DNA from 3 places in the Vibrio chagasii genome. Region 1 is predicted to be linked to each of the others. Evidence: predicted binding sites of a transcription regulator. Region 1 holds the regulator's gene; each other region holds the start of a gene.
The links. Region 1 encodes PurR, which represses purine synthesis genes. Its sites were predicted from a motif close to TNANGNAAACGTTTNCNTNA; they were not measured.

Region 1 (9,949 bases):
ATTTCAGGAATAAAGAGGCGATGTCTCTTTTTACTACTAAGTGATGTTTTTTCGGACTATTCGGATATGTTTGAGCTGAAAAAAGTAGTGTCTTCATTACTGATGCCACTACCAGCAATGTTAATTCTCGCATTTCTGGGCTTAGCCCTAGTGATGTTTACTACTAAAAGAAAGACTGGTTGCTTAATTACCCTCTCAGCCCTCTGTGGTATTTTCCTAATCGCTTTCCAGCCAGTTTCTAGTCAACTATTAATGCCAATGGAAAGGCAGCACACTGCATTTTTACCTGTCGACGAGACCGTCGATTACGTGATGGTTCTTGGTAGCGGCCACGTCGTTGATGACCAGATCCCACCAACATCTGAACTGAGTCGCACAGGCTTGATGCGTTTGAGTGAAGGTATTCGCATTTTACGCCTCTACCCGGGCGCTAAACTGATTCTGTCTGGCTACGGCGCTGGCACAGAGGTCAGCAACGCAAGAATGATGGCTAAGGTAGCCCTGGCACTCGGTGTTGCAAAGCCTGATATCATTCTGCTGGAAACAGCCAAAGACACTTGGGAAGAAGCCCGCCAAGCCGCTGCGTTCGTTAAGAATAAAAGAATGGTGTTGGTAACTTCAGCAAGCCATATGACACGTGCTCTCAACGAATTTAATGCAGCAGGCATGAAACCCTTGCCAGCGCCAACTAACTATCTTGCTCAAGAAGGTATCGTAGAACCATGGGAAAAATACACGCCCAAGGCTCTTTATCTCGAACAGACTGAACGATATTGGCACGAGACGCTAGGATTAGTTTGGCAAAGCCTACGTGACTGGCTAGACACCAGCAGTGATATTGTAGAAGAGCCAATCGTCGTGCCTGAAGCTTCGAGCCTAGCTGAAGATGAGAATGTCGTTTCGGCAGCTCAGCCTCAATAAGCAGTCTACATAAAAGACTGAGTCATAAAAAAGCCGAGACATCACTGATGATGTCTCGGCTTTTTAATATTTACTATTCTAGCGGACTAACATGTCCCGCAAGACTTAGTCACCAGCAAACATGTAACCTTCGCCGTGAACCGTCACAAAAATTTGTGGGTTCTTCGGATCGAACTCCATTTTTGCGCGCATACGACGAATCAGTACATCAATAGTACGGTCATTCGGCGCATCAACACGGTGGCTAATCATATTAAGAATACGTTCGCGGCTTAATACCTGATTAGGGTAAGAAGACAGTGCAACCAATAGTTCGTATTCCGCTTTCGTCAATTTTACCGGCTCGCCGTTTTTGCTTAACGCACGACGAGGGATATCAAATGTCCACTCACCAAAACGAACCACTGATTCATCTTCAGATTCTTCAACCGCACCTGCTGCTGTTTTACGAGCGGCAGAAATACGCCAAAGTAGGTTTTTAACTCGAACCAGTAACTCGCGAAGTTCGAAGGGTTTAGTAACGTAATCGTCAGCGCCCATTTCAAGGCCAACAATTTTGTCGATGCTATCCGTGCGTCCAGTAACTAAAATAATTCCAATGTCTGATTGACTGCGTAATTCGCGAGTTAGCATCAATCCATCTTCGCCTGGTAAGTTGATGTCCAGCATAATGAGGTCAACGTTGTTTTCGTCTAACACGTTTCTCATTTGAGCGCCGCTTTCGGCTTCGCTTACTCTGTACCCTTCGTTCTGGAAATAACCAACCAGTTTACTACGGGTCACCACATCATCTTCTACGACTAATACGTGATAGCTCATCTACACCACTTTTCTTATTTAATAGTTTCGGTGACTATTCTATTCATAACTAGTAACAATTCTAGTGGTACTGTAGATAAATGCCAGAAACATGGATTTTTTTTGATACAAGACAATCTTAAACCTTGCTATTTGTCGTCTGGCACAATTCAATATAGGCATTACTACTAACGAGTAACTTTGCATTTCGCAAATAACCTCGTCATCAGCCTTGGTGTGTAAAAAACACCACAAGACTAAATCAGGATTTACGTAATGAAAGATACGAAAGCGTTCAATGAGCAAAGAGCAGAAATTTACTGGTGGTTATCAAGCTTATTCGCCAAAGAGCTCACTCAAGACGAACTTGACCACTACCACTCTGTTGAAATTCGTTCTTTCTTAACTGGTTTAGGCGAAAATGAAACTCTAAAGCCTGCTATTGATAAGTTAGTTGATGCCCTGAACCGCCTACAAACTCGCGAAGATGCACAACTAGAACTGTCTGCTGACTTTTGCGACCTTTTCCTAAAGACAGATAAGCATGGCGCCCTTCCTTATGCTTCAATGTACATCGGTGAAACTGGCCTATTAAACGATATACCAGCGAAAGAGATGGAAGAGATCATGGCTAAGCACAACCTAGTGGTTAACCAAGATCTAAAAGAACCAGCAGACCACATCGCTATCGAACTCGACTTCTTAGGTAACCTAATCATTCGTTCTAATGAAACAGAATCAGAAGAAGTACTAGAAAAATCGTTCGAAGTTCAGCAACAATTTATCGAGCAACAGCTATTAACTTGGATCCCGAAATTCAACGTTAAGTGTCACGATGTTGATGAATTCGGTTTCTACGCTGCTGTATCTTCTCTGCTAATGGCTTTCTGTCAATTAGATGCTCAATATTTAGCTGGTGAATAAGCTTAACTGATGACTAGGTAAATAAATTCCGTAGAATGTGACAATTCACCCGGATTTCTGGGTGAATTGTATTGCGAGTATTTTCTAGTCAGTCTAGAATTGTGACCGCAAACGATAAAATATGAAACATTCACGAAATGCTATGCTTATTAAGTTCAGAGCATTTCGGTGTTAAAACAAGCCGCTCACTAGCGGTTTTTTGTTTTTTAACACTTTAGTACCCAAAGAGCCCTACAAATTTAAGCTCTTAGTTAGGTAGCTTAACGGCTACTTCACTCCGTACTTTGGGGAAAGTAGCTTCTAATAGGATAAAACCATGGCCACTATAAAAGATGTCGCTCGCTTAGCAGGCGTATCAACCACAACCGTTTCTCACGTAATCAACAAAACACGCTTTGTTGCAGAAGCGACTCAAGAAAAAGTAAATAAAGCGGTAGACGAATTAAACTATGCACCAAGTGCTGTTGCTCGTAGTTTGAAGTGTAATTCAACACGAACCATCGGCATGCTAGTGACTCAATCAACCAACCTATTCTTCTCAGAAGTTATCGATGGTGTTGAGAGCTACTGCTACCGTCAAGGTTACACTTTGATCCTGTGTAACACGGGTGGTATCTATGAGAAGCAACGTGACTACATTCGAATGCTTGCAGAGAAACGTGTAGATGGCATCTTGGTTATGTGTTCAGACCTAACTGAAGAACTGAGAGAGATGTTAGACCGTCACGCTGACATCCCTAAAGTAGTCATGGACTGGGGCCCGGAGAGTTCTCAAGCAGATAAGATCATCGATAACTCTGAAGAAGGTGGCTACCTAGCGACTAAATACCTAATCGACCGCGGTCACTCAAAGATTGCTTGTTTAAGTGGCCACTTAGACAAAGCGGCGTGTGTGGAGCGTATCGCTGGTTACAAGCGCGCTTTGGAAGAAGCTAACATTACTGCAAATGACGACATGATCATCGAAGGTAACTTTGAGTGTGATACTGCCGTTCTAGCCGCTGACAAAATTGTTGAGATGGAAGATCGCCCGACAGCTGTATTCTGTTTCAACGATACCATGGCACTAGGCTTGATGAGCCGCCTACAGCAGAAAGGCATCTGTATCCCTGAAGATATCTCTATCATTGGCTACGATAACATCGAACTGGCTGAGTACTTCTCTCCACCATTGACTACCGTTCACCAACCGAAGCGCCGTGTCGGTAAGAACGCCTTCGAAATTCTGCTTGAGCGTATTAAAGACAAAGACCATGAAAAACGCGTCTTCGAAATGCACCCAGAAATTGTTGAACGTAGTACAGTTAAAACGTTAAATTAACTGATAAATTGAGTTTATTTTCATCAAGCGCACCTTTGGGTGCGTTTTTTTTATCAGCAACTAAAATAAACCTAGTTTCATATGATAAAGATCATTAATTGAAGCAACATCACACTTTGAAATAACAAGTGTGAGCCTCATTCAACAAAAACTTTATTCTATTCAATCAGTCACGCACAGGGCAAATCACTTGAAAAGGTGAGACGCAAAGCTTCCGGCCTAAACCACTCGTTGGTATGGTAGCGGGGTTACCGATGGCAAAATGCAGTAACTACTAATAATTTAGTAATTTACGGCTTATTGACAATGTAATTGCAACATTTTGCTAATCTCTCGGACCTGCTTATTTGGTGGCGTAGTTCAAATACACCGAGATAAATAACATGGATAAACCGATACTAAAGGACTCAATGAAGTTATTTGAGCCCCTAGGAAAAATAAAGTCACGCTCAATGTTTGGTGGATTCGGTCTTTTTGCTGATGACACTATGTTTGCTCTGGTTGTTAATGACCAGTTGCACATACGAGCAGACAAAGGCACAACAAAACAGTTCGAGCAACAAGGGTTTCAACCGTACGTCTACAAAAAACGTGGTTTCCCTGTCGTAACTAAATACTTCGCTTTACCAGAAGGCCTGTGGCAAGACCAAGAGAAAATCTTACAGCTTGCAACTACGTCTCTGGGTTTTGCAAAAGAAGAGAAAGCTGAACAGTCCGCTGCTAAGCCAACTCGACTCAAAGACCTCCCGAATCTTCGACTCACCACCGAGCGCATGTTGAAGAAAGCTGGAATTGATTCCGTAGAACGTTTATATGAATCTGGCTCTGTAAACGCATTTAATGCCATCAAGGAATCTCATGCGTCCTCCGTCAGTATTGAACTGCTTTGGGCACTAGAGGGGGCGATCAATGGCACCCATTGGTCGGTTATCCCGCAGCAACGTCGTGAAGAGCTTATCAGTCGCGTCAATTAACATTTTCAGTACACCTTTTTATACAACTAAGCCGCATTTCTGCGGCTTTTTTTATATCTAGTGAAAGTTAATCTATGCTTTGCCTGTCTATCTATACTAATGGTCTGCATTGAAAATTTGAGGAAGTATCAATGAGTAAGAAAATGATATTAGGTATTGTATTGGTCGTAACGATCTTTTTATTAGGCATTAATTTTGGCCAATACCTCACGCTCGAAAACGCCAAAGCACAGCAAGCGGTGCTAAACGACTACATTGAAAGTAACTTTATTGCCGCCGCGGCGACGTACTTTATCGCATATGTATTGATCACCGCCTTCTCCATCCCGGGAGCAGCCGTTGTTACACTACTTGGTGCTGCGCTGTTTGGCTTCTGGAATAGTTTGTTATTAGTATCTTTCGCCAGTGCAATAGGCGCAACTCTTGCCTTTTTGAGTAGTCGTTACCTACTGCGAGACTGGATTCAAACTAAGTTTGGCGACAAACTCACTACGATTAATAAAGGCGTTGAAAAAGACGGCGCATTTTACTTGTTTTCTTTGCGACTTATCCCAGTGTTTCCGTTTTTCCTTATCAACCTGTTGATGGGCTTAACACCCATGTCGGTGACTCGCTACTATGTAACAAGCCAAATCGGCATGTTGCCTGGTACTGCAGTCTTCTTGAATGCTGGTACCCAACTCGCAGAAATTGATTCGCTTTCAGGCATCGTTTCACCTTCTGTACTATTGTCATTTGCATTATTAGGGGTGTTCCCAATTATCGCTAAATGGTTGATGAGCAAGTTTCGTTCAGCACCGGTTGCGGAATAATAATTGTGGCCGGATAAGGTTCTATATCAATGAAAATCTTCAGTGCATCAAATCCGACAGAGGCACATATCATCTGCGGACTCCTAGAAAGTGAGAATATTGCCTGTGAAGTCCGTGGTGAGGGTTTGTTTGGTTTGAAAGGGGAAATCCCGTTCACAGAAGAAACTGACCCATACGTATGGCTATATGAGCCAGAAATGGCCACTAAGGCGCGTGCTATTGTCAATGACTACCAAAAACAGCAAGATTCTATCATCTATGAAGAGTGGCGCTGCAGTGAATGTCATGAAGTGAACGAGGCACAATTTGGTTCTTGTTGGCAATGCGGAGCTAACTCTCCTGAGTAGACGAGCTTAATGAGGTCTTAGCCGCTTCATTTGATTTATCCTCAAAACAAAAGCGGGAAGCTACAAATAGCTTCCCGTTTTTATTTCAATTCTATTATGAGTTCAAATGACCGACTTAGAAATCACTGGATTTGCTTTTGGATAAACTCGATAGAGTGCTGGTTAAATTCTTCAGGGTTTTCAACGTTACACACATGACCACAGTTAGCAATTTCGACCAGTTCACTCGACTCGTGCGCCTCAACCATTTCTTTAACGGGCTTGATGAACATGTAGTCACGCTCTCCCATCAGATAAAGGGTTGGTATCGGTAACTCCCTATCTTTGAAATATTTCATTAAGGGGTTCACATCAGCCGTCAATATAAACCAACGCTTAAACTCTTTTTGACACAGCTTTTTGGCTTCACGAATAAACAGGTGACGAGACTCTTTTTGGCTTTTTTGTGGCATCACTATGTAAGCAAAAAGGCTATAAAGCCACATGTAAGGAATGATATGTTTGCTTAGATTTCCTAGCTTAACCAATACTTGCGAGCGGGTGTTGAGTTTAGTTACCGCACCACCTAATACCATTGAACGCACGCGCCCTGCCGCTAACTCCGCAACATTACGGACAATAATGGTTCCTAACGACATACCAACGAAGTGTGCGGAGCGGATTTTAAGGTGGTCTAATACTTTAAGAATATCGAGCGTGACAGCTTTGAATGTATAACGGTTTGATATCAGCTCTTTAAGTATGTTGTCTGATTTACCATGCCCTCTCAGGTCAATGAGGAGCAGGTTGAAATGCTGTTTATACGCCTTGATCTGCTTGAACCAAATAGAGGAGCTACCTCCGGCACCATGCACAAATACCACCCACTCATCGCTAGTAGGGTGAGTAAATGTTTTATGAAATAATAAACTTTCAGACATACCTATCGCTTTAATTATTAAAATGGAGCTAAGCCTCATCACAAGGCGATGGCTAAGGATATCACGCAATTAAGAAGATTAGGTGATAATAGTGTCAAACCTATCATTAGCGCTGTGAATGCTTCACTTCCTTTTCTACCTGACTTAAATGAGTTTGCAAGCTTTGTCTTTCTAAACGTGATGTACTCAGACCAGATAGCAAAAGGCGCCCTATTATTAGAGCGCCTCTTTCATTAAAGACAATTGCTGTGCATCAGCTAAAACAGAGCGTTAAAATGCCGAGTGATACATCGTTAAATACTCTTTCGCAGCATCTTCCCAACTAAAGTCTTGTTGCATCGCATAAAGCTGAACACGCTTAATTTCAGATGGGTTTTGTGCGTAAAGCAGCAACGAACGGTGTAAAACGGCCAACAAAGCCTGCGGAGTCGGCTCTTCAAAAGCAAAGCCGGTCGCCACTTCAGGATCCTCGTCATAATCATTCACACTGTCTTTTAGACCACCGACAGAGCGAACGATCGGTAAGGTGCCATAAGCCATACTGTAGATCTGGTTTAAACCACAAGGTTCAAACTCAGAAGGCATCAAGAAAAAGTCAGAACCCGCTTCAACTAGATGCGCTAATTCATTGTTGTATGCCTCTACAAAAGAGAATTTGTCTGAATGCAGCGCTGATAGCTCTTTAAGTTGGCTCGCTAAAACAGGGTCACCCGTACCTACAATCACAATCTGAAGATCATTCTTCAAGAATTGTTCAATGATAGGCAACAAGTAGTGAACGCCTTTCTGGTTCGTTAAGCGACAAACCATCCCATACACTGCGCAATCGATGACCGGTAAGCCGACTTCTTGTTGAAGCTTCTGTTTACACGCTGATTTTCCACGCGCCATGCTGTGTTTGGTCGCTTTGTATTTACGAGGAAGAAATGCATCCGTTTCTGGATTCCAAGCACCGTAGTCACAACCATTTAGGATTCCGACTAAGTCTGAAGCTCTACGTTGAAACTCAGCCGCCATGCCATGACTACCAAGCTCTGTTTTTAGCTCTTCCGCGTACGTTGGGCTTACTGCGTTCACTTTATCTGCGCATAGTACACCGGCTTTAAGCATAGTCACGTGCGTATCACTGACCGCAACTTCAGGAACATTACGACTGTGCATTTCAGGAAGACATTGCAGCTCATCGTATGAGAATACGCCTTTGAACACCGCGTTGTGGATTGAAATGACACTGCGCGTGTTCTCAAAGAATTCATGCTGTTGGTAGCGAGATTTAAGCAAGAAAGGAACAAAGCCAGTATGCCAATCGTTCGCATGAATAATATCAGGTTGGAAACCAAGCTTAGGAAGCATATCCAAACATGCTGCGCTGAAGAACGAAAAACGCTCACCATTATCAGCATAAGCCTGATTATTTTCAGCGTACATTTCTGGACGGTCGAAGTATTTAGCACATTCAATACCAAACACTTGTACGCCTTCAACACTTAACTTCTTAACTTGATAAGCCGTATGCGGCCAATGATCGAGCTCTGTCGATAGAACAACTTCTGCAGAATCAATATTTGGGATGTTGCGATAAGCGGGGATGGTCACTCGAACGTCCTGTTCGAGTGTTTGTAACGCTTTAGGCAGTGCCTTGGCTACATCAGCCAAGCCACCGCTCTTAATCAAGCCTTCTACTTCAGACGCTACAAAAAGTACCGAGAGAGTCTTAGTAACCAACTCGTGCTCCTTTAGGGATTACTACTACACCATCGTCAGAGACGTGGTAATGCTTTTTGTCTTCTTTCAGGTTTACACCAATCTGTGTGCCCGGTGCGATGTCTGCATCTTTATCGACGATAACACGACGAAGTACACAGCCCTCGCCCACTTTTACGTCGCCCAATAAGATACTCTCACTGATGTCACACGCTGATGCAATATTGCTACGGAAGCCAAGTACACACTTCTCGATACGAGAACCACGAACATAACTACCGTTACACACTAAGCTATCGATGATTTGAACACGACCATTAGCCGAGTCTGTAAACGTCGCAGGTGGTAATGGTGGATAGTAAGTGTGCAGTGGCCACTTGCGGTTGTATAGTGAGAATGGTGCATCTTTCTCAAGAAGATCCATGTGCGCTTGCCAGTACGCGTCAATCGTACCTACATCACGCCAGTAAACTTCTTCTTTCTCGCCAGTAATGCGGTTGGTGCTGAAGTCATACACAAACACATCACCACGTGGGAACATGTTAGGGATAATGTCTTTACCAAAGTCATGTGAAGAACCTTCACGATCTGCATCTTCAACGAGCTCTGCAAAAAGCTCATTTGCTTCAAATACGTAGTTACCCATAGAAACCAATGCGGAGTCAGGGTCACCTGGAATTGGTTTAGGGTTTGCAGGCTTCTCCTCAAAGCCAATCATACGCCCTTCCGCATCAACTTCGATAACACCGAACTCTGATGCTTCAGCCAAAGGCATACGTAGAGCTGAAACCGTTAGTGCTGCTTTCTTCTCTTTGTGGAAATCAAGCATTTGCTTAATATCCATTTTGTAGATGTGGTCAGAACCAAAGATACAAACTTGATCTGGTTCTTCTAACTGCATAAAGCGAAGGTTTTGGTAGATCGCATCTGCCGTGCCTTCATACCAACGCTTACCCGTACGCATTTGAGCAGGGATTGGGTCGATAAAACGATCTGTTATACCACTGATATTCCAACCTTTTTTCATATGGTGGAACAGTGACTGTGACTTGAACTGCGTTAATACATAGATCTTCATTAGATCCGCGTTAACGAAGTTATTTAAAGCGAAATCAATTAAGCGGTAACTACCACCGAAAGGAACCGAGGGTTTGCTGCGCGATTCAGTTAAAGGTCTTAAGCGAGAGCCTTCACCACCAGCAAGAATCATTCCCAATACACCAGCCAT
Region 2 (9,949 bases), 730 kb from region 1:
TAAGCGAACCAGTAAGTTAAGGTCACGGTAGCCAGAGTCAGCTGGTGACTTAAACTTGTTTTTCACTTTTACCACGTCCGCTTCACGGCTCAGTGCTTCGTACACTTCAACTAAGCTTTCTACATCATTAGCGATGATTGTTGCGCGAGCTAGGTCGGTAATTCTTGTGTTGTCACCATCCAGTTCTAATTCAATTTTCTCTTGAGCGCGAGCTTGAGATTTAACACCAGCGAATAGGGCATCTGAATTAGTGAGAAGAGCAGTACTTTTACAGATTGTCTCTAGCTCTGCTTGCGCTTGGTGAGCTTTGCTGTAAAGGATGTCGAAGTCGGTATAAGGCTGAGTTGGACGCGAGTCGAAGGCCTTGATGCCATATAGGCCGCTTAGGCTGTGGCGGAATACGTTTGATGAAACTTGGTTTTGCGAAGACGCTGTGCGCGATTGATCAGTTGAACTCGTTGAAACAGGTGCTGCTGCGAATGCAGGCGCTCGGCTCAATACTAGAAGCATTAGGGCCGTCGTACGGAGAAATACACTCATTCAAACTCCAAAATACAAGGTTACAAAAACGGGTAGTTAAAAGGGGTAACCAGTAACGCATAAGAGTAAAAAAGCTTAACTAAACTCACTACATATTAAATGGGGCTAATTAAGACAGAAACCAACTCTAACGTTTAATATTGCTTTAAAATGTGAACATATAGACAAATAATTCCAGCGTTTGTTCCGCAATTTTAAGAACTTTGGACCTAGCCAGTTTCTGGTGTTACTCGAAACCAATTTGACACTTTAAGCCAAGCTAAGGTTGCTCTTACTTCTCTATACTGTACCCTTGCATTATGACTGTTTAACATGAACGAAAGATGAATAATCCTGAATTTTGGCACAATAAATGGGCAGCCAACCAAATTGGTTTCCACCTTGAAGATGTAAACCCACTTTTGGTTGAGTTTTGGAAAGCAACTGAGCCTAGCTATGAGAAGAGTGTTTTTGTTCCTCTATGTGGCAAGAGTGAAGATCTGATTTGGCTAGCGTCTAAACATGAAGATGTTCAAGGTGTGGAATTGAGCCAGATTGCGGTTAGAGCTTTTTTCTCTGAGCATTTTTACACGCCAACCGTAACTCAAATAAACGGTCAGCATGAGCTTTATCAATTTGATGAGTTGAGTGTTTACACTGGGGATTACTTCACTGCGCCAATTCAGCCGGTCGATATTATTTATGATCGTGCTTCTTTAGTTGCTTTGCCTGCTGAGATGAGAGTGCAATATGTAGAACGCTTGAAGCAGTTATTGAAGCCTGGCGGCAAGATCCTGCTTGTAACGCTAGACTACGACCAAGACGAAATGGCAGGTCCTCCGTTTAGCGTACCTAAACTAGAAATCGATCAGTTGTTTGCGGGTTACAAGATTACGTTATTGAATCAAGACATTGCAGACCAAGAGCACCCTAAGATTGCTAAGAAAGGTTTGTCTCGATTCAGTGAGGAAGTGTACTTGATTGAGTCGGAAGTCTAAGCTCAGTTTGCTTTCGAAAAGATAACACCAATGAAAAGACGGGCGCATGGCCCGTCTTTTTGATCGTTAAGACTTCATGTGTGAAAGCCTAATTAGTAAATCACTTTAACTTTAGATGCGCTGGTGATTGCATCTTCAATCGCGGTTTCTGTGCTCTTACGGCGTGTTAGTGCAACACCAAGGCGACGACGACCATCGATGTCTGGCTTACCAAACAGGCGAACTTGTGTTTGTGGTGCATCTAGCGCTTCCGCAAGGCTTTCAAAACGGATGTTCGTTGATGTGCCTTGTCCAAGGATTACTGCAGACGCACATGGGCCATACTGAGTAATTGATTTAATTGGCATACCTGTAAATGCACGTACGTGCAGCGCGAATTCTGATGAGTCTTGAGACATCAAAGTCACTAAGCCAGTATCGTGTGGGCGAGGGGATACTTCGTTGAAGATCACATGGTCACCTTTAACGAACAACTCTACGCCAAAGATACCATGACCGCCTAAAGCATTAACCACTTGCTCTGCTGTGTACTGTGCCGCTTTTAGAGCGTTGTCTGACATGATTTGTGGCTGCCATGATTCGCGGTAATCACCATCTTCTTGGCGGTGGCCGATAGGTGCACAGAAATGGACACCGTCGACGGCGCGAACGGTTAGAAGAGTAATCTCATAATCAAAGTCGATGAAACCTTCAACGATCACACGACCCGCACCAGTACGACCGCCTTCTTGTGCGTAGTCCCAAGACTTCTGGATATCTTCTTCGGTTTTGATAACGCTTTGGCCTTTGCCTGAAGAACTCATTACTGGTTTCACAACGCAAGGCATACCGACAAATTCAACCGCTGCAGCGAAATCTTCAAAGGTGTCTGCAAAGCGGTAAGGGGATGTGCTTAGCTTGAGTTCTTCTGCTGCCAGGCGACGAATACCTTCACGGTTCATCGTTAGCTTAGTGGCGTTAGCTGTTGGAACGACATTCAAGCCTTGAGCTTCAAGCTCTACCAACTTGCTGGTGGCGATAGCCTCAATTTCAGGCACCACGTAATCTGGTTTTTCTAGTTCAATGATGGCTTGAAGTGCATCGCCATCTAACATGTCTAATACATGGCTGCGATGCGCAACTTGCATAGCTGGCGCATCTGCATAACGGTCACAAGCAATAACTTCTAAACCTAAACGTTGGCACTCGATAGCCACTTCTTTGCCAAGTTCACCTGAACCTAATAGAAGTACACGAGTAGCATTTTCACGAGTAGCAGTACCAAACATAGAAATTCCTTCCGATCTTTTGAACGATTGATTGAAAACGGGGTGATCATACTTATTTAAACGACAAAAGCAAACGTTTGCGTAAGTTGTGGTGTTAATTACAAGCATAAAAAAAGCAGCCCTATAAAAATGGGCTGCTTATTTAAAAGGTTGTTAATTAGATGTACTTAGATTGCTAAGTAAGTCACTGGAATGTCAGGATTAATCGCTTCTAATGTAGATTGCGTATCCGCTAGGTGACTGATACTACCCTCGGCGATTTCAACCAATGCTGCACTTTCAATTTGTTCAAAATCGAAGCCCGCAAGTTTTAGTTGAATCAGCGCAACTTGTAGCGGTGGAAGGCTAGGGTTGAATGCTGCGTTTTCAGCGTAAGCACCAGTGAAGATCTCACCAGTTGTTAGCTGTAGTGATACACCACTTAAATTTTTGGTGTATGGCGCATGGCTGCGGTTAAGGGCTGCTAATGCTTCAACTACGATAGGAGTGGTCTCTTCCGTCGTGTACTTATGATCAAGTTCAGACATCAAGCCTGTTGTTACACCAAGATCAGAAGGTCCAAATGAATCAGGTAGGTACTCTTGTAGTGACATTTCATCACGCTGTGGCAGCTGAACTTTAAGCTCTTTCGCTGTAGTCAACTCATTCATAAATTGACGACAGTGACCACAAGGGCTGAAGTTAATTGTGATGTCCGAGATGCCTCGCTCGCCTTTCATCCAAGCGTGGCTGATTGCAGATTGCTCTGCGTGTACGGTTTGGCCAAGTTGCGCACCCGCGATTTCAAGGTTTGCACCAAAGTACAAAGTACCAGACAAACCACGCACGATCGCGCCAACGTAAAAGTCAGATAGCGGAGCGTATGAATACGCTGCAGCAAAAGGAAGTAGTGCGATGCGTAGTTCGTCATCCGCTAAGCCGCTTGCTTGAAGCAGGCTAGAGAACTGTTCTGGAGACAATGTCGCGTCAAAGTTGTCTGCTAATACGATGTCACTTAAAAGCGCTTTCATTGATGATGGAGCACTTTCCAGCGCCAGGGTAATACGACTGTTCATGTTGAATCCTTAATTGACCTTAGGCTTTAAGTTTATGCAATGCTCAGGAATTTTCTGTGATAAAGATCACTATTGTATTGTTGTTGTTACATTGGATTGCATAATTAGAGTGAGGTCACACTTGAAATCGATTGCAAGGACCATTTTTACAGCTGATATCGCACTTATTGTTCAAAATCACCGGTGATTAGCTGAATAAATGGCAATAAAAAGCCCAAGCAAACACTGAAATCAACAGGGCTGCGCTTGGGCTGATACGTTTTGTGAGCACTTCCGCTATGAATAAAACCAGACGACCATGCCAAACACGCTAGGTGCGATGATTGAGGTGATAACGCCACAAAGCACTAGCGCCAGTGAACTGAAAGCCGCATCTTCTTGGTTCTTTTCGGCACAAGTCGCCGTACCTAACGCGTGAGAAACCGTGCCCATGGTTAAACCCCTAGCAATAGGGCTCTTAATACCAATCAGATTGTAGATAGGGTAAGCAAAAATTGCCCCGAATAAACCAACGATAAGAACTAGTATTGCAGCAATAGCCGCTTCACCACCAAGATGGCTTGATACTTCCATTGCAATGGGTGTGGTGACTGATTTGCCCAATAGACTCGCAATCAAACTTAGGTCAGCTTTGAAAGCGACGGCAATCATTGCCGCTGTGGTCATCGACATCACACTACCCAGTGTGCATGCAAAGGTTATGATTCGCCAGTTAGCTCGAATTTGAGGTAGCTGCTCATATAAAGGATAAGCTAGGGCGACAACCGCTGGCTGAAGCATGTACGTAATCCAAGTATTGTCTGCGTAGTAGGTCTCGAACGGGACTTTAAAGAACGTCAGAATTGGAATGATGATGCCAATGCTTATTAGAAGCGGGTTACATAGCGGGGAGTTCACTTTCTGACTTACCCAACGGGCAAACAGAAACACCACCATAGTTAATAGAATCCACATGGTTATTTACCTCTCGCCAGCAAGCGGTCTAAGAACCATGACAAAGATACCAATACGATGAGTGTGCCGCCCACCGCGCTCGCCATAATCGGCAGTGCGTTAGCGATAAGCATGTCAAAATGTTCCATAAGCCCGACACTGATCGGGACAAACAGCAAAATCATCAAACGAATAATTAGGCTGGCACCAGGTTGTACCCAGTGCGCAGGCACAATACCTATCACCATGGCAGTAAACAAAATCAACATACCAAAAATACTGCCAGGGATTGAGTTGTCTAAGTATTGTTGTAACGCGTTGCCTGCAGTGAGAGCACCTATGATTAAGGTGAAGGAGATTAAGCAGTAAACGAGTTTGATCAATCTTTCTTTCAAGGTTTTACATCTCTCGATAATGGGTTAACTAGCTAGCTTTTCTACGTATTGATACACCGCTTTCAAGATAGCCATTTTCTTCTCGTCACTTTCATGTTCGTGTGCGAGGTTCTCTAGGTTGAGCATGTACTCTTCTAAGCGGCTTTCGTAAAACTCACGACAATGGTTTGCCCACTTAAGTTGCTCGGATTCATCTAGCGTCCATGGGAAGTTACGTGCGCGGTAACGGAACAACAAAGGCTTAATACGTTCGTCACTGAAGGTGATGTCTAATGCTGCTAAGTTATTTGGGTCAGTCTCACGAATGATGTTCATCGCGGTTTTATCTGCCGGTGAGAAGAAGCCATCGTAAATCTGTGTATCTACATCGTCGCTCTTTTCGTACTCACGTTCCTGTGAATATAAGCCAATCAATTTTTCACGAATTTCTGGGTGCTCGCGCAGGATCGCGAGGTTCTTCAAACACTGCTGACGATCAATACCAATGGTTTCTGCATTTTCAGCGGTTAACGTTTTTGCTGGCGCTAGAATAGGGCACTTGTTGAGTTGAACCAGCTTAATTGGCACTGGTAGTTCGTCTTCATTTAGGTCGCTGCGCTTGGTGTAAAGTCTTTCTCTGAGTTCATCAGTATCAAGTTCCAATAGCGGGCTTGGGTCTTTTGCTAGGTCGACAACAATCACCGCATTTTGATTGGTAGGATGCCACGCCATAGGAACAATCCAGCTTGTGTAATTGCAGTCACGACCAAACATGCCTGACACATGCATCAAAGGTGTCATGTTTACGATGTCGACTAATTCGTTCAACTTGCGCTTGTGACGCATGTTGTAGAGATAATCAAACATCTTAGGTTGTGCGGTTTTCAGCTTTTTCGCGAGTTCAATTGTCGCGATAACATCCGCCATCGCATCGTGCGCGTTTTCATGTTCTATGCCGTTTGCCACAGATAGATGTTCCAGTTTGAAGCTTGGGAAACCTTCTTCGTTTTCTGGCCACACAATACCGTCAGGGCGCAGAGCGTGTACGGCACGCATCACGTCTAATAGATCCCAACGAGAGTTACCGTTTTGCCAGCTCCATGCATATGGGTCAATGAAGTTACGGTAACAGGTGTATCGCGTTACTTCGTCATCGAATCGAATACTGTTGTAGCCAAGGCTTGTGGTGTTCGGTTTTGCAAGCTCAGCATGTATCTTGGCGATGAACTCAGGTTCCGGTAGGCCTTGAGACATGGCTTTTTGTGGAGTGATGCGAGTGATCAGTGCGGCTTCAGGTGCAGGTAGATAATCAGCAGGAGGTTGGCAGTAGATGACCAATGGCTCACCAATAATATTGAAATCTTGGTCGGTACGAACGCCGGCAAACTGACTTGGACGATCTTTTGCTGGGCTCACGCCCCATGTTTCGTAATCGAAAAAGAAGTAGGTTGGCTGATTATCTGAACTCATTGAATTTCCTGAACAGTCTACGGGCAATCGTGTACTGTGGCTGAAGGTTAGTTTTGTTCAGTATCTGATAGTATGCGGTACGCGTGCAACCCAGATCACAAATAAATTGCAGGAAAGTGCTGCATTCCTATTCAATCAGACTGCGATCGAGGACTTGGTATCTTAGATTGCTTATTTATTGGCAAGATCAACCAACAAAGTGCTGTGACAAAGCGCTCGAAGGGGACACCATTTGGGGGGTTAAAATCAGCTCTGGATAGCCAAAACATTTTGAGTCTATGAAGAGTGTGTTACTGCTTGTATCTGCCTTACATCACGCTTTTAACGTTACGCGCTTTGTTGCACTAAACGCTCCTGAGAGATGAAACTGAATAGGTCATTAGAGTAAATCGTAGAACCAATCATAGATATAAAATTATTACCCTAAATGATGTTATTTTATAGTTTTAATGACCACAATAAATAATCATGTTAGATAATTTGACATGTCTTAATTTTAATACATTATAAATTTTGAGGGTAAATAAGTCACCTTTGATTTCTTAATATTTCAATTTTATTACAATGAGAATATTAATCTAACTTGTTTCAATTTTGAGAATTTATTGCAACATGATGATCTATATATTTCTTTTTTTGGTGTGACTTCAGTTTATCTTGGTCGGTATTTCTGGATATATTCCAATAAATAGGTTTTTACTTGATTAAATAAATGGTTAACTAACTAATTAGTATGTAAAACGAGTTTTATATATCATTGGATGGAATGCTCTAATAACATTATTTTTATTAGTGTTATTTATATCAATTTGCGTGATCTTATTCTCACTGCTCTCTATTTCTTTATAAATAAGTGTCAATATATATATTTTCTAAATAGGATTGTTGTTACTTAATTGTTAACTATGGTTGGCTGTTAGGTAACCCTAATAATAAAGTCGAATTTATATAAAGGATTAAAGAAATGAACAAAGTCTTTAAGGTTGTTGCTGTCTCTGCACTTTCTATCTCTTCAGCGAACGTTTTCGCTGTGAGTGACACTTTTGATGCAACATTAGAAGTAAAACAAGCAATTACAATGACAAAAACCAGTGATTTAGACTTCGGTATCATCACTTCAGACAACACTACTGATGTTGTTGTCGCTCAAGGTGATGCAGGGGCTGCGGCGTTTACGCTTTCTGGAGAATCTGGTGATACGGTAACAGTCAGTATTTCAGATACCAACTTGGTTAACGGTGTAAATACAATCGCGGCAGAATTTGACTTTAATAATGCGATAACTCTTACCGGGGGTACTGCGGATCTTAATATTGGTGGCACTGCACGTACTTCGAGCGCAACATTAGTCGCTGGTACTTATACTGCAAACGTTGCAGTAGATGTAACTTACCAGTAATCAAATGAAACTAGTCTAATATTGTGGCTGTTATATTGCAGCCGCTTTTACTATGAAGTCTCTATTTAGATGTGTAGTTAAGTACACGGCTTATATTGGTCTTATTTTTTATTCAAGCCCGTTCTATGCTCTGGAAATAATTCCTGAGAATATGGAAGTAAAATTTCCGGGCATGTATGTTTCTGGTTCTGGACAAAATGCCGATGCTAATCCGGCTAATGGTCAGATTTACGTGGTTCGTTTTTATGTTGAAGGCGATCCGGGAAAAAAGATCGTGGTTTCGCTTCCTTCTAATCAATATCTTAACCATTCTCAAAAATCGAAACGTCTTCGAATCAGGAAATTCTATTTTGGCTGCGGCTTGTCGAAAAGGGGCAGAGCGAAAATAAAAGGGAATGGCAGAAGTAAACTGCTGTGTATTGGCGCAAGAGTAAAAATCGGCGCGAATCACCCAGCTGGCGTTTATACCAGTACCATTCCTTTTGAGGTTAATTATAAATGAAGTTATTTATCTCATGTATTGTCGGCTTACTTTTCACTGCACAAGCCTATGCTCAACTCCTTATTGCACCAACACGTTTCGTCTTAGATGCTGATACCTCTGTGACAGAAAAAGTCGTGGTAGAAAACAATTCAGATGAACCGATTCGATTAGAGATAAAACCTATTTATCGACCAGTAAAGGCGAGTGGGCTGGTGCGTACTGATGCCAATATTGCTGAGTCTGAAAACATCGCTGATTGGATTAAAGTGTCACCACCGATTATTCGTGAATTGAAGCCTAACCAAAGGCGCACCGTTCGCCTGCGTATGAACGCCTTACCTGCGGACATGCCTGATGGTGAATACCGTGCTTATCTATGGTTCTCTCCGATAGCGAAAGCGCCCGAAGCCTCACCGCCAGACCTGTCCAGAAAGGTACGATCTAACAATGGTTCAGCGTTCCAGCTTAACTTCCACATCAACAGTTATGTGCCGGTTTACGTACAAAAAGGTGAACAGGTCCAAGATGTTAAGTTTGAGTGTGATGAACAGTACCTCAAGATCACCAATGATGGTAAGTTTCAGTTCAGCGCCAAACTGAATGTCGACGAACACAGCGAAAAGGTGGTGTTGCTGCGTAATGCTGAATTAACCAAATCGCTTCCAAAAGGCTCAAAGATTTCACTGGTTCAAAACGACGAGTCTTTGCACGAATGTGTTCTATAACTTGAGCTGTATGTTGTCAGTGCTTACGCGCTCGATTGAGTGACGATAAGATTCATGTTCCAGCACCTGTTATGTCGACTTGTCTTGCTTTGCTCTTTGCTTCCATTTGTCGCTTATTCGCAGTCAGAACAGGAAAGCGAGGCGAGTGAACTCTATCCTGCTCATATAGAGGTGCGAGTAGGACAAGTCGGTGATAGCTTTTACCGTGTGATGATGGATGACTACGAAGAGCCGTTCATATCGATATCCAATGCGGCTTTTTCGCTGTTAGAGATGAACGGGCAGTGCGATGACGTGGGTTATTGTGAAATCTACTTGCCGCAAGATCTGGGTAGAGAGTCTCCCCCCTATATTGTTGATACCCAGCAAGCGCTTTGTTATCGCGATGACAATAATATCCAATCAATTAAGTTTGAAGTGATTGAGTCTGAAACCTATATCCACTGGTACAGCCTACAAGCGTGTATCCCTGCCAAAGTCCGATGGGACATTGATGACTATCAGCTGACCGTTTCTCCGGAATTCAGCTCCTTGACCGAGTTGGAAGCGGTGATCTCGAAGATCAAAAGTGAGTCTCGTAAGAAAGCGGAGGAGTTAAAAAGAGCCTCTAACGTGCCTGCGGTCGATCCCCTTCCTGAGGTGGGATTAGCGACACGAGTAGCAACGTCTGTATATCACGACAGTGAAGAGGGCGGCGATGTTTACGTTATTTCCGATACCATTT
Region 3 (9,949 bases), 1.1 Mb from region 1:
GTTTTGATTACCTAAATTAATAGGTGTGACTCAACGAATACTGACTTCAAAACTACAAAAAGTAATTCTAAAGCTATTACCATTCCAACAGAATGATAATGAATTGACTGTGCCGATAATAAATTATCGATTGGTCACTCAGTTCATTGAAATCAAGTTGAAACCGAAGTTTCATTTTTTGATATTCATCAACGAGTGCCCACACAGATTGATAGGTTTAAATTGTTAAAGAGCTTTTCCTTTTTGAGCTTCGCTCAAATCGGACGGCCATTTTAGCGATTTAAGTTTTAGTGTCAACCACTATTTTCAAAACTTTTTTCAAGCGCTTAGCTTGGCTAATTTGGCTTACTGATTCGTTTTGGTTTCCTAAGAAGCCATCCCGTGTCAGCGAGGTGGCATTATAGAGATTTCGATCACACTGGCAAGCCCTTTTTTAAGTTTTTCTTACTTTTTTGATTGTTCGAGTATTTTTTGTTCAAAACACGCCATTTTCACTAGTATTCTCCATAATTAAAGGCTTATGGTGCCTATATAAAGGAGGATTTATGAGTTCAATACGTAGTTACAAAGGTATATCACCTCAGATCGGACAAGGTGTCTATATAGATACAAGCTCAGTACTTGTTGGTGATATCAAAATTGGTGATGACTCTAGTGTATGGCCTTTAGTCGCCGCTCGAGGAGATGTGAATCATATCCATATTGGCGATAGAACTAATATCCAGGACGGTAGTGTTCTCCATGTTACCCATAAGAATGCTGAGAACCCTGAAGGTTATCCTCTATTAATCGGCAATGATGTCACTATCGGCCATAAAGTGATGCTACATGGTTGCACGATTAAAGATCGTGTGCTCGTGGGTATGGGCGCTATCGTATTAGATGGTGTGGTCGTCGAACAAGACGTGATGATTGGTGCAGGAAGTTTGGTTCCACCTAACAAGGTGCTTGAAAGTGGCTATCTATATGTAGGAAGCCCAGTTAAACAAGCACGCCCACTGCATGATAAGGAACGTGCTTTCTTACAAAAGTCGGCTGACAACTATGTTCAGAATAAAAACGACTATCTAGACTCTGTGCTTCCCGTTTAAAGCGCTTTAATCTGAATTCGATTAGAGGAGTCATACTCCTCTTCTTCTATTAACTCTTCCGCTAACTCTTCAATATCAAAACGAAGCTCTGCAAAGATAGCCAAAGCTTGTTCGCCGCCTTCGATTTCTTTGTCTGATAATCGTGACAACTCTTCAATCGACACTTCACACTCAATCAGTGCGCCTGACTGCTGAGCTGGGAAGATAATAGATTGACACTCTTCATCCCAATCTTGGATATCTGGGAATAGGATTGATTGATTCATTTTTTCTGAATACCTTGTTATATCTCTAGGTTCTTACGTAATTCTCTTAAAATCTGTTTTGTGCCCGGGCGAAGACCACGCCACAACATGAAACTCTCAGCCGCTTGCCCTACTAACATCCCCAAGCCGTCATAAGCAGCATGAACACCATTATCTAATGCCCATTGGTTGAATACCGTATTGCCCGAACCATAAACCATATCGTAGACGACACTATTATCGTTGAAGATAGCTGGAGAAACTTCTGGTAGTTGACCACTTAGACCTGATGACGTGGAGTTAATAATGACATCAAAGCCTTCGTTCACATCACTTAGCCCCGTCCCTTTTATGTTTCCATGCGAAGCAAACATTTCAGCTAACAATTCAGCCTTTGAACTGGTGCGGTTAGCCACCACTAATTGCTGTGGCTTTTGATCAAGCAAAGGTTGAATCACTCCTCTTGCTGCGCCACCAGCACCCAGTAAGAGAACTCGAGCTCCCTCTAATACTACTTGGTGTTGAAGTAAATCTTGAACAAGCCCCTCACCATCAGTGTTATCACCAATGATTTCTCCGTCATCTAGCTTCTTCAATGTATTAACGGCACCAGCTAGTTGAGCTCTTTCAGTCAATCGATTAGCAAACTGATAAGCATCTTCTTTAAATGGTGCTGTGACGTTACACCCTCTTCCACCTTCACTAAAAAAGGCTTTAGCTGAGGTAATGAACTGGCCATGTTCTGGCTGCAGTGCTGTATAGGTAAGCTGCTGGTTAGTTTGGCGAGCAAATAACGTGTGGATGAATGGCGATTTGCTTTGCCCAATAGGGTTACCGAAAACGGCATAACGATCTACTTGCTGTGTCATATCCTTACCTAACAGAAATAATAAAAAGGGTCATCTATATAGATGACCCTATCACTATCCCTATAAGGAAGGAAGAACTACCAAGATCGAGGTTTTAGGTAGTCACTATAAAGCAACGCTTCTGGTGACCCTGCTTGAGGTTCGTAACGGTATTCCCAGCGAGCCAATGGCGGCATAGACATCAATATAGACTCTGTTCGCCCGCCACTTTGTAGGCCAAACAAGGTACCACGGTCATAGACTAGGTTGAATTCAACGTAGCGACCACGGCGGTAAAGTTGGAAGTCACGCTCACGTTCACCATAAGGTGTCTCTTTGCGACGCTCAACAATCGGTAGGTATGCCGCAGCATAGCCTTCACCAACAGCTCGCATGTAAGCAAAGCTCTTTTCAAAGCCCCACTCATTTAAGTCATCAAAGAACAGACCACCAACACCACGCGTTTCATCACGGTGAGGTAGATAGAAGTACTTATCGCACCACTCTTTGTGTTCTTGATACACGTTATCGCCAAATGGCGCACACAGATCTTTAGCTGTTTGATGCCAAGACTGGCAATCTTCATCGAAAGGATAGAATGGCGTTAGATCGAACCCACCACCGAACCACCAGATAGGGTCTTCGCCTTCTTTTTCGGCAATAAAGAATCGAACGTTAGCATGAGAGGTTGGGATATAAGGGTTTTTAGGGTGGATAACTAACGATACGCCCATTGCCTCAAACTTACGCCCGGCTAATTCAGGGCGATGAGCCGTTGCTGAAGCGGGCATTGCCTTACCTGCAACGTGAGAAAAGTTTACACCACCTTGTTCAAAGACCACACCGTCAGTCATAACACGAGTACGACCACCGCCACCAAGGCGATCGCCAGGTTCGCGTTCCCATGCGTCTTCTTTAAATAGTGCACTACCATCAGCCTGTTCAAGCTGTTGGCAAATCGAATCTTGTAGGCTCAGTAAAAACTGCTTTACTGCTTCTTTATCAATTGCTGACATTTTACTTTCCTTTGCAGAGTTTAACCCTGTCTTAATATTTTCGACGTTTTTGCATCTCTGATTTCGCTTGGCTTGTCACGACCACCCGTTTTCCCTTCAAGAATCGCAACCAAGTGTTGGCCAAGTTGCTGATGTACTTCTTCAGTCGTCATACAAGGTGGTTCGCCCGTCAGGTTAGCACTGGTAGAGGTTAACGGCTTACCGAATTCATTACACATTCTTTGAACCAAAGGGTGATCCGTCACTCGCACAGCGATTGAATCAAACTGACCACTCACCCAATCAGTCACTTTAGCACTGGTTGGCATGATCCAAGTGACCGGCCCCGGCCATGTTGCTTTAACCGTCGCTAGTTGCTCATCGGTCAGTTGGCTTTCATCAATATAAGGCAGCAGCTGCTCGTAACTTGCCGCAATCAAGATCAAGCCCTTTTCAACTGGACGCTGTTTTAACTCGAGTAATTTCTTGATGGCATGTGGATTATCAGGATCACAACCAACCCCAAAAACGCCTTCGGTCGGGTAAGCAATGACTTCGCCCTGTTGTAATGCCTGCAATGTATGTTGAAAGTTATCCACGGGTTGCCTCATTAAGTCAGTTATCGAACTCGCTAAGTGTACAAATTATCACTCACTGTTACTAAAGCTATTTGTTTATAAAATGTATCAATTGGCAATTTAGACTGACGCAAACGTTTTCCTAAAGCAATTTTACCCGTATAATGCGCGCAAAATATCTAATCACTAATTAAATCGTACCTGAAGGAGTTTGAGATGACTGTCGGTATTATCATGGGTTCTAAATCTGATTGGCCAACAATAAAGCTAGCTGCGGACATGTTGGATCAGTTTGGCGTAGCGTACGAAACAAAAGTGGTTTCAGCTCACCGCACACCTCAGTTGCTTGCAGACTACGCAACCAGTGCAAAAGAGCGCGGTATTAAAGTCATTATTGCTGGTGCTGGCGGTGCTGCACACCTACCAGGCATGGCGGCTGCTTTCACAAGCGTACCTGTACTTGGTGTTCCGGTTCAGTCTAAAGCCCTGAAAGGTATGGACTCTCTGCTTTCTATCGTGCAAATGCCAAAAGGCATCGCAGTGGGTACTCTAGCTATCGGTGAAGCGGGAGCAGCGAACGCTGGCATCCTAGCTGCTCAAATCATTGGTACACACAATGAAGAAGTAATGGCGAAAGTAGAAGCGTTCCGCTCTGAGCAAACAGAAACGGTGCTTGCTAATCCAAACCCTGCAGAGGACTAATTCCCATGCATGTTCTTGTGTTAGGCGCGGGCCAACTTGCTCGCATGATGTCCCTAGCTGGGGCACCGCTGAATATTGAAATTTCTGCTTTTGATGTTGGCAGCAAAAGTATTGTTCATCCATTAACGCAAGCGATTCTAGGCAACGGCTTAGAAAATGCGATTGAGTGCGCGGACGTCATTACTGCTGAATTCGAACACATCCCTCATGATGTGCTTGAAATATGTGAGCGCAGCGGTAAGTTCTTACCGACCACACAAGCAATCAAAGCTGGCGGTGACCGTCGCCTTGAAAAAGCGCTGTTAGACGAAGCGAACGTAAAAAACGCCAAGTACTATGTGATTAATGCTCGTGAAGACTTTGACGCAGCAATTGCTCATGTTGGCCTACCTATGGTGTTGAAGAGCACACTTGGTGGCTACGATGGCAAAGGCCAATGGCGTTTAAAGACCTTAGACAACGTTGAAGCAACTTGGACAGAAATGGCCGAGTGCATTGCTGCAACCGACAATCAAGCAATTGTGGCAGAAGAGTTTGTTCCGTTCGACCGTGAAGTATCACTGGTTGGCGCTCGTGGAACCAATGGAGAGGTTCAAGTTTACCCATTGGCAGAAAACGTTCACACCGATGGCGTATTAAGCCTATCGACCGCAATTGATGATATTGAGCTGCAAGAACAAGCGAAAGCCATGTTTACCGCGGTTGCTGAGCGCTTAGATTATGTTGGCGTGCTAGCACTTGAGTTCTTTGACGTTCAAGGTTCACTGTTGGTTAACGAGATTGCACCACGAGTTCATAACTCTGGCCACTGGACACAACAAGGTGCTGAGACTTGTCAGTTTGAGAATCACCTTCGTGCGGTCTGTGGAATGCCACTAGGTAGCACCAAGCTGATTCGTCCAACCGCAATGATCAACATCCTTGGTGAAGATACTCTACCTGACGCTATTTTGGCTCAAGGCGGTTGTCATGTTCATTGGTATGGTAAAGAGAAACGAGCAGGCCGTAAGATGGGTCACATTAACGTGAGCGCAGACTACAACGCCGAACTGCAAAGAACATTATGTTCTCTGGCAGATATCCTCGACAAAAAAGCTTATCCAGCTATTCATGAATTTGCTGAGCAAATGAAATAAGCCAACATGGCTTTGGTTGGTTTAGATACAAAAAACGGCGCTCAGTGAGCGCCGTTTTTATTTCTATAACTTAAAGCTATTCAGATTGAATGTGATGACACTTGCGGTCCGCACATTGCTTTTTCATCCCTTGAGCTGTTTTCTTCTCAAGTAACAGCGGGAACTGACACGCTTCACAACGACCGATAATAGGCGGCTGGTTTACTGCAAACTTACACTTAGGGTAGTTATCACACGCGTAGAAAGTTTTGCCGTAGCGAGATTTACGCTCGACCAAATGGCCTTTGCCACATTCAGGACAGCCGACCAACGGCTGCTCTTCAGGTTGTTCTTTGGGCTGGTCTAAAGATTCGATGTGATTACACGCAGGGTAACTGCTACAACCAATAAACATGCCATAGCGACCTTGCCTCAACACCAGCTCGTTTTGGCATTTAGGGCACGGTACACCCAGCTCTTTCACTACATGACCATCGTTTTGGTGCAAAGGCTTGATGTAGTCGCAACTTGGATATTGCTTACAGCCTAAAAACGGGCCGTGCTTACCATGGCGAAGCTGAAGCTCTCCGCCACACTGTGGACACGGTTCATGCTCTAGTGCATGTTCATGTGCTGAAAAAAGCTGATTATCAATCTTACTACTCATGATAAGCCTGTATTAATGCAAGATACCTTGCTCTTTGGTGTACAACAGCTCTTCCATTTGCGTGTAAGCACTTTCATTACCCGGTACATTGAACAGTACCATTAAGATAATCCACTTCAGATCATCCAACTCAAATTCATTGGTCTCTAACCCCATCACACGATCAATCACCATTTCACGAATCTCTGTCGTGAGAACGTTGATCTGCTCAAGGAACAACAAGAAACCACGACACTCCATATTAATACGTGATATCTCTTTACTTGTGTAAACACGCATCGAGGTATTAGAGCACATAGTAATCGCCGCTTGGTTATCGGTATCTTGCAGTGCAGCAAGGTCTTCTAACCAATGGAGAGCCTTATAAATATCATCTTGGTGAAACCCCGCTCGAAGAAGTTCATCTTCAAGTTCGTCTTGATCCACCTGCAATTCAGAATCGCTATGGATGTAGGTTTCAAACAAGTACATCAGTATGTCCATCATCATAGCTAGCCTCTCCCCTTTCGAATATAGCCACCGGAAACTGCAACAACATGCCCTGAGAGCTCAAGCTCTAAAAGCTGCATCATGACTTCATGCACAGGTATATGGGTTCTCTGTGCCAAAATATCAACGGGTGTCGCCTCTAATCCTACGTTAGCTAACAGATGTGGAAATGGCAATTGTTCATTTTCCTCCAAGCTTGGCGCAGGTTCGAATAAATTAGGCTGTTGGTCTATAGACCAGTCTAACAGACTCTTTATTTCAACCAAGACATCTTGAGCACTCTGTACCAAGCAAGCACCAGCTTTGATTAAGCTATTGCCTCCACGACTCGTTGGGCTATGGATAGAGCCTGGAAGCGCGAATACTTCACGCCCTTGCTCCAAAGCGTAGCGAGCGGTAATTAGTGAACCACTCTTCTCTGCAGCCTCGATCACCAAGGTTCCTAACGATAAGCCACTAATAATACGATTGCGACGCGGGAAATGTTCAGGTCGCGGTTTGGCACTTGGACGAAACTCTGAGATTAGCGCCCCACTTTCACATATCCTAGCCGCGAGGTTTCTGTGTCTCGCAGGATAAATAGAATCCAAGCCAGACCCTAGCACAGCAAAGGTTTCGCCTCCTTTTTCTAACGCACCATCATGAGCATAGCCATCGATACCTAAGGCTAAACCGCTGGTGACAATCAAGCCATTTTGTACAAACTCTTTGGCAAATGATTTCGTAGTCTGTAAGCCTTCGATGCTGGCATTACGGCTGCCGACCATAGCAATTTGAGGCTCTATCAGCTTTTCAACATTACCTTTGACGAAAAGCACTGTGGGTGCTGAAGCTATCTCACTCAACAATTTAGGATAGTGTAGGCAACTCGGAGTAAGGATGTGATGGTTGGATTGTTTAGCCTGCCAAGCGAGACAAGCCTCTACCTCTCTTGGGGCTTGATCTCGTAGATAAGCGATTTGTTTAGTTGATAAGCCCAATGCCTGCAGCTGTTGCCCTGAGTAACCAACAATGTTTAAAGGAGAATCAACACTCAGTAGGCGAGCAAGACGCTTTCCACCCAGTTGCGGAATAAAGCTTAACGTTAACCAAGCGATCAATTGCTGTTCATTCACTCGCTTCCCTCTTCCGTCACAGCTAGATCCAAAGGAGATATCGCTAGAATGTCATTGCTTACTGGCTTTGAACTTTGAGTGATCAGGGCGAGGCTAAAATACTCATAAGGTCGAATGACCATAAGGCTGCCCAGTGAGGTACTTGGTAGCTGCACTTTATTACTCGCTGAAGACTCTTTGTAGCTGTATTCACCTTGTTTGCCGAACACAACCGCACCACTTTCACTGAGGGTAAACATGGAGCCTTGGCGAAGATTGTCATGCGAGCCCTTGTTGATCACAACTACCTGATTTTTCGCACTGTATTGATTACCCTCGAGAGAACCTAAAATATTGGCAAACTGCCCCGCAGCACTGGGAGTTGGATAGAAGGTGGTAGAAAGATTCACTTGGTCGACGTCCAGATCTGGCAATACTAGATCGTTAAGCAGAACTTCTTGCAGCTGAGTCTCTATCTGTAATCTACTGAACTCAGCATCCACTTCTTTTAAGCGTGCAGTGGCAACTAAGCGCAAAGAAGTGATACTCGCTTGAGGATGCTGCCTTTGATAAGTTTCAACGGCGCGGTAAATACCCCACTTAGGGTGCTGCTGGTTTCCAGATATGAATAATCGGTCTTCCCCAGACAAGAAGCGTTTTCCATCGCTTGTTCCCAACACTCGTTGCGCCGATTCAATATCTTGTTGCTCAACCAAGCGATCAGACTGCAAATAAGGCAAAACCAACCCCTCATTGACAGTAGGCACTGCTTTCTTCTCAGAGACACGAATCTTAGGGCTGAGTTTGATAACCGGCTTGAGGCTCAACACAGGTTCGCCATTAATCCAAACCAAAGACAGTTTGTCTCCGGGATAAATAAGGTGAGGATTTTCTATCTCTGGGTTCACCTGCCATAACCTTGGCCACAACCAAGGGCTATCGAGATACATTGCTGAGATATCCCACAAGGTGTCGCCCTTAACCACCACATAGGCTTCAGGCGCACCTCGCTTAATGGTTAAAGGTTGCTCACTATTTTCTGCCACCACGACAAAAGAAATTGAGGAAAAAACAAGCGATAAAGTGGAGTAAACATGACGCATGACCTAGCTTCCTTGGTCTGTATATTTGGAGAATTACCATCAGGATGCTGTCATTTGACCTCTAAAATGTCTAGAATTGAGCCAACAAGGTTAAAGCTGTTTCGGCACAGTTCAATATTTCGAGTGTATATGTCTGTATTACAAGTATTAACATTACCAGATGATCGTCTACGTACCGTGGCGAAACCGGTAAAAGAAGTTACCCCAGAGATTCAAAAGTTCGTTGATGACATGATTGAAACCATGTACGACGAAGAAGGTATCGGCCTTGCGGCAACGCAGGTAGATTTCCACCAGCGTATCGTAGTCATTGATATTTCAGAAACGCGTGATGAACCAATGGTTCTTATCAACCCTGAAATTATCGAGAAGCGCGGCGAAGATGGTATCGAAGAAGGTTGTCTATCTGTACCTGGCGCTCGAGCTCTAGTACCTCGCGCAGCAGAAGTAACGGTTAAAGCACTAGACCGTGACGGCAACGAATTCACCTTCGACGCTGATGACCTTCTGGCTATCTGTGTTCAACACGAGCTTGACCACCTAGAAGGCAAGTTGTTTGTTGATTACCTATCGCCACTTAAGCGTAAACGTATTCAAGATAAGCTAGCGAAAATCAAACGCTTCAATGAGAAGCAAGGCAAATAATCGCAGCTACTACTAAATTAAGAAGGAAGCCTACCTTGAGTCAGTCTTTAAGAATTGTCTTCGCAGGTACTCCGGATTTCGCCGCCCGTCACTTGGCGGCGTTGTTGTCTTCGGAGCATGAAGTTATTGCTGTTTACACACAGCCAGATCGTCCAGCAGGCCGCGGTAAGAAACTGACTGCGAGCCCAGTAAAAAACATCGCACTTGAAAATAACATTCCGGTTTACCAACCAGAAAACTTCAAGTCAGATGAAGCTAAGCAAGAATTAGCAGATTTGAATGCTGACATCATGGTAGTTGTTGCTTACGGCTTATTGCTTCCACAAGTGGTTCTAGATATACCTCGCTTAGGTTGTATCAATGTACACGGCTCTATC

Region 2: a site for PurR is predicted at 2,851-2,870, ahead of purT (formate-dependent phosphoribosylglycinamide formyltransferase). Genes of this name have one in related genera too.
Region 3: a site for PurR is predicted at 3,884-3,903, ahead of purE (5-(carboxyamino)imidazole ribonucleotide mutase). Genes of this name have one in related genera too.

The regions. Positions count from the first base shown of each region.
Region 1 covers NZ_AP025465.1:2,218,869-2,228,817, forward strand. Annotated here, with positions in the region: gene elyC (envelope biogenesis factor ElyC) at 67-921, shown strand; gene torR (two-component system response regulator TorR) at 1,027-1,740, opposite strand; gene torD (molecular chaperone TorD) at 1,996-2,643, shown strand; gene purR (HTH-type transcriptional repressor PurR) at 2,960-3,964, shown strand; cyclic di-GMP riboswitch class I at 4,135-4,220, shown strand; gene OCV52_RS10145 (TfoX/Sxy family DNA transformation protein) at 4,348-4,938, shown strand; gene OCV52_RS10150 (TVP38/TMEM64 family protein) at 5,070-5,750, shown strand; gene OCV52_RS10155 (putative signal transducing protein) at 5,780-6,097, shown strand; gene OCV52_RS10160 (alpha/beta fold hydrolase) at 6,220-7,017, opposite strand; gene glgA (glycogen synthase GlgA) at 7,288-8,742, opposite strand; gene glgC (glucose-1-phosphate adenylyltransferase) at 8,732-9,949, opposite strand.
Region 2 covers NZ_AP025465.1:1,487,741-1,497,689, forward strand. Annotated here, with positions in the region: gene OCV52_RS06850 (RelA/SpoT domain-containing protein) at 1-540, opposite strand, end outside; gene OCV52_RS06855 (thiopurine S-methyltransferase) at 864-1,517, shown strand; gene purT (formate-dependent phosphoribosylglycinamide formyltransferase) at 1,610-2,785, opposite strand; gene cdd (cytidine deaminase) at 2,953-3,840, opposite strand; gene OCV52_RS06870 (LrgB family protein) at 4,117-4,794, opposite strand; gene OCV52_RS06875 (CidA/LrgA family protein) at 4,797-5,168, opposite strand; gene sbcB (exodeoxyribonuclease I) at 5,193-6,617, opposite strand; gene OCV52_RS06885 (DUF4402 domain-containing protein) at 7,582-8,016, shown strand; gene OCV52_RS06890 (DUF4402 domain-containing protein) at 8,069-8,518, shown strand; gene OCV52_RS06895 (fimbrial biogenesis chaperone) at 8,515-9,225, shown strand; gene OCV52_RS06900 (carboxypeptidase-like regulatory domain-containing protein) at 9,280-9,949, shown strand, end outside.
Region 3 covers NZ_AP025465.1:3,357,338-3,367,286, forward strand. Annotated here, with positions in the region: gene OCV52_RS15540 (gamma carbonic anhydrase family protein) at 546-1,091, shown strand; gene OCV52_RS15545 (DUF1488 family protein) at 1,088-1,357, opposite strand; gene aroE (shikimate dehydrogenase) at 1,375-2,205, opposite strand; gene hemF (oxygen-dependent coproporphyrinogen oxidase) at 2,283-3,200, opposite strand; gene OCV52_RS15560 (L-threonylcarbamoyladenylate synthase) at 3,221-3,778, opposite strand; gene purE (5-(carboxyamino)imidazole ribonucleotide mutase) at 3,974-4,459, shown strand; gene OCV52_RS15570 (5-(carboxyamino)imidazole ribonucleotide synthase) at 4,465-5,595, shown strand; gene OCV52_RS15575 (DNA topoisomerase family protein) at 5,672-6,241, opposite strand; gene OCV52_RS15580 (DUF494 family protein) at 6,254-6,730, opposite strand; gene dprA (DNA-processing protein DprA) at 6,733-7,845, opposite strand; gene OCV52_RS15590 (LysM peptidoglycan-binding domain-containing protein) at 7,842-8,927, opposite strand; gene def (peptide deformylase) at 9,057-9,572, shown strand; gene fmt (methionyl-tRNA formyltransferase) at 9,608-9,949, shown strand, end outside.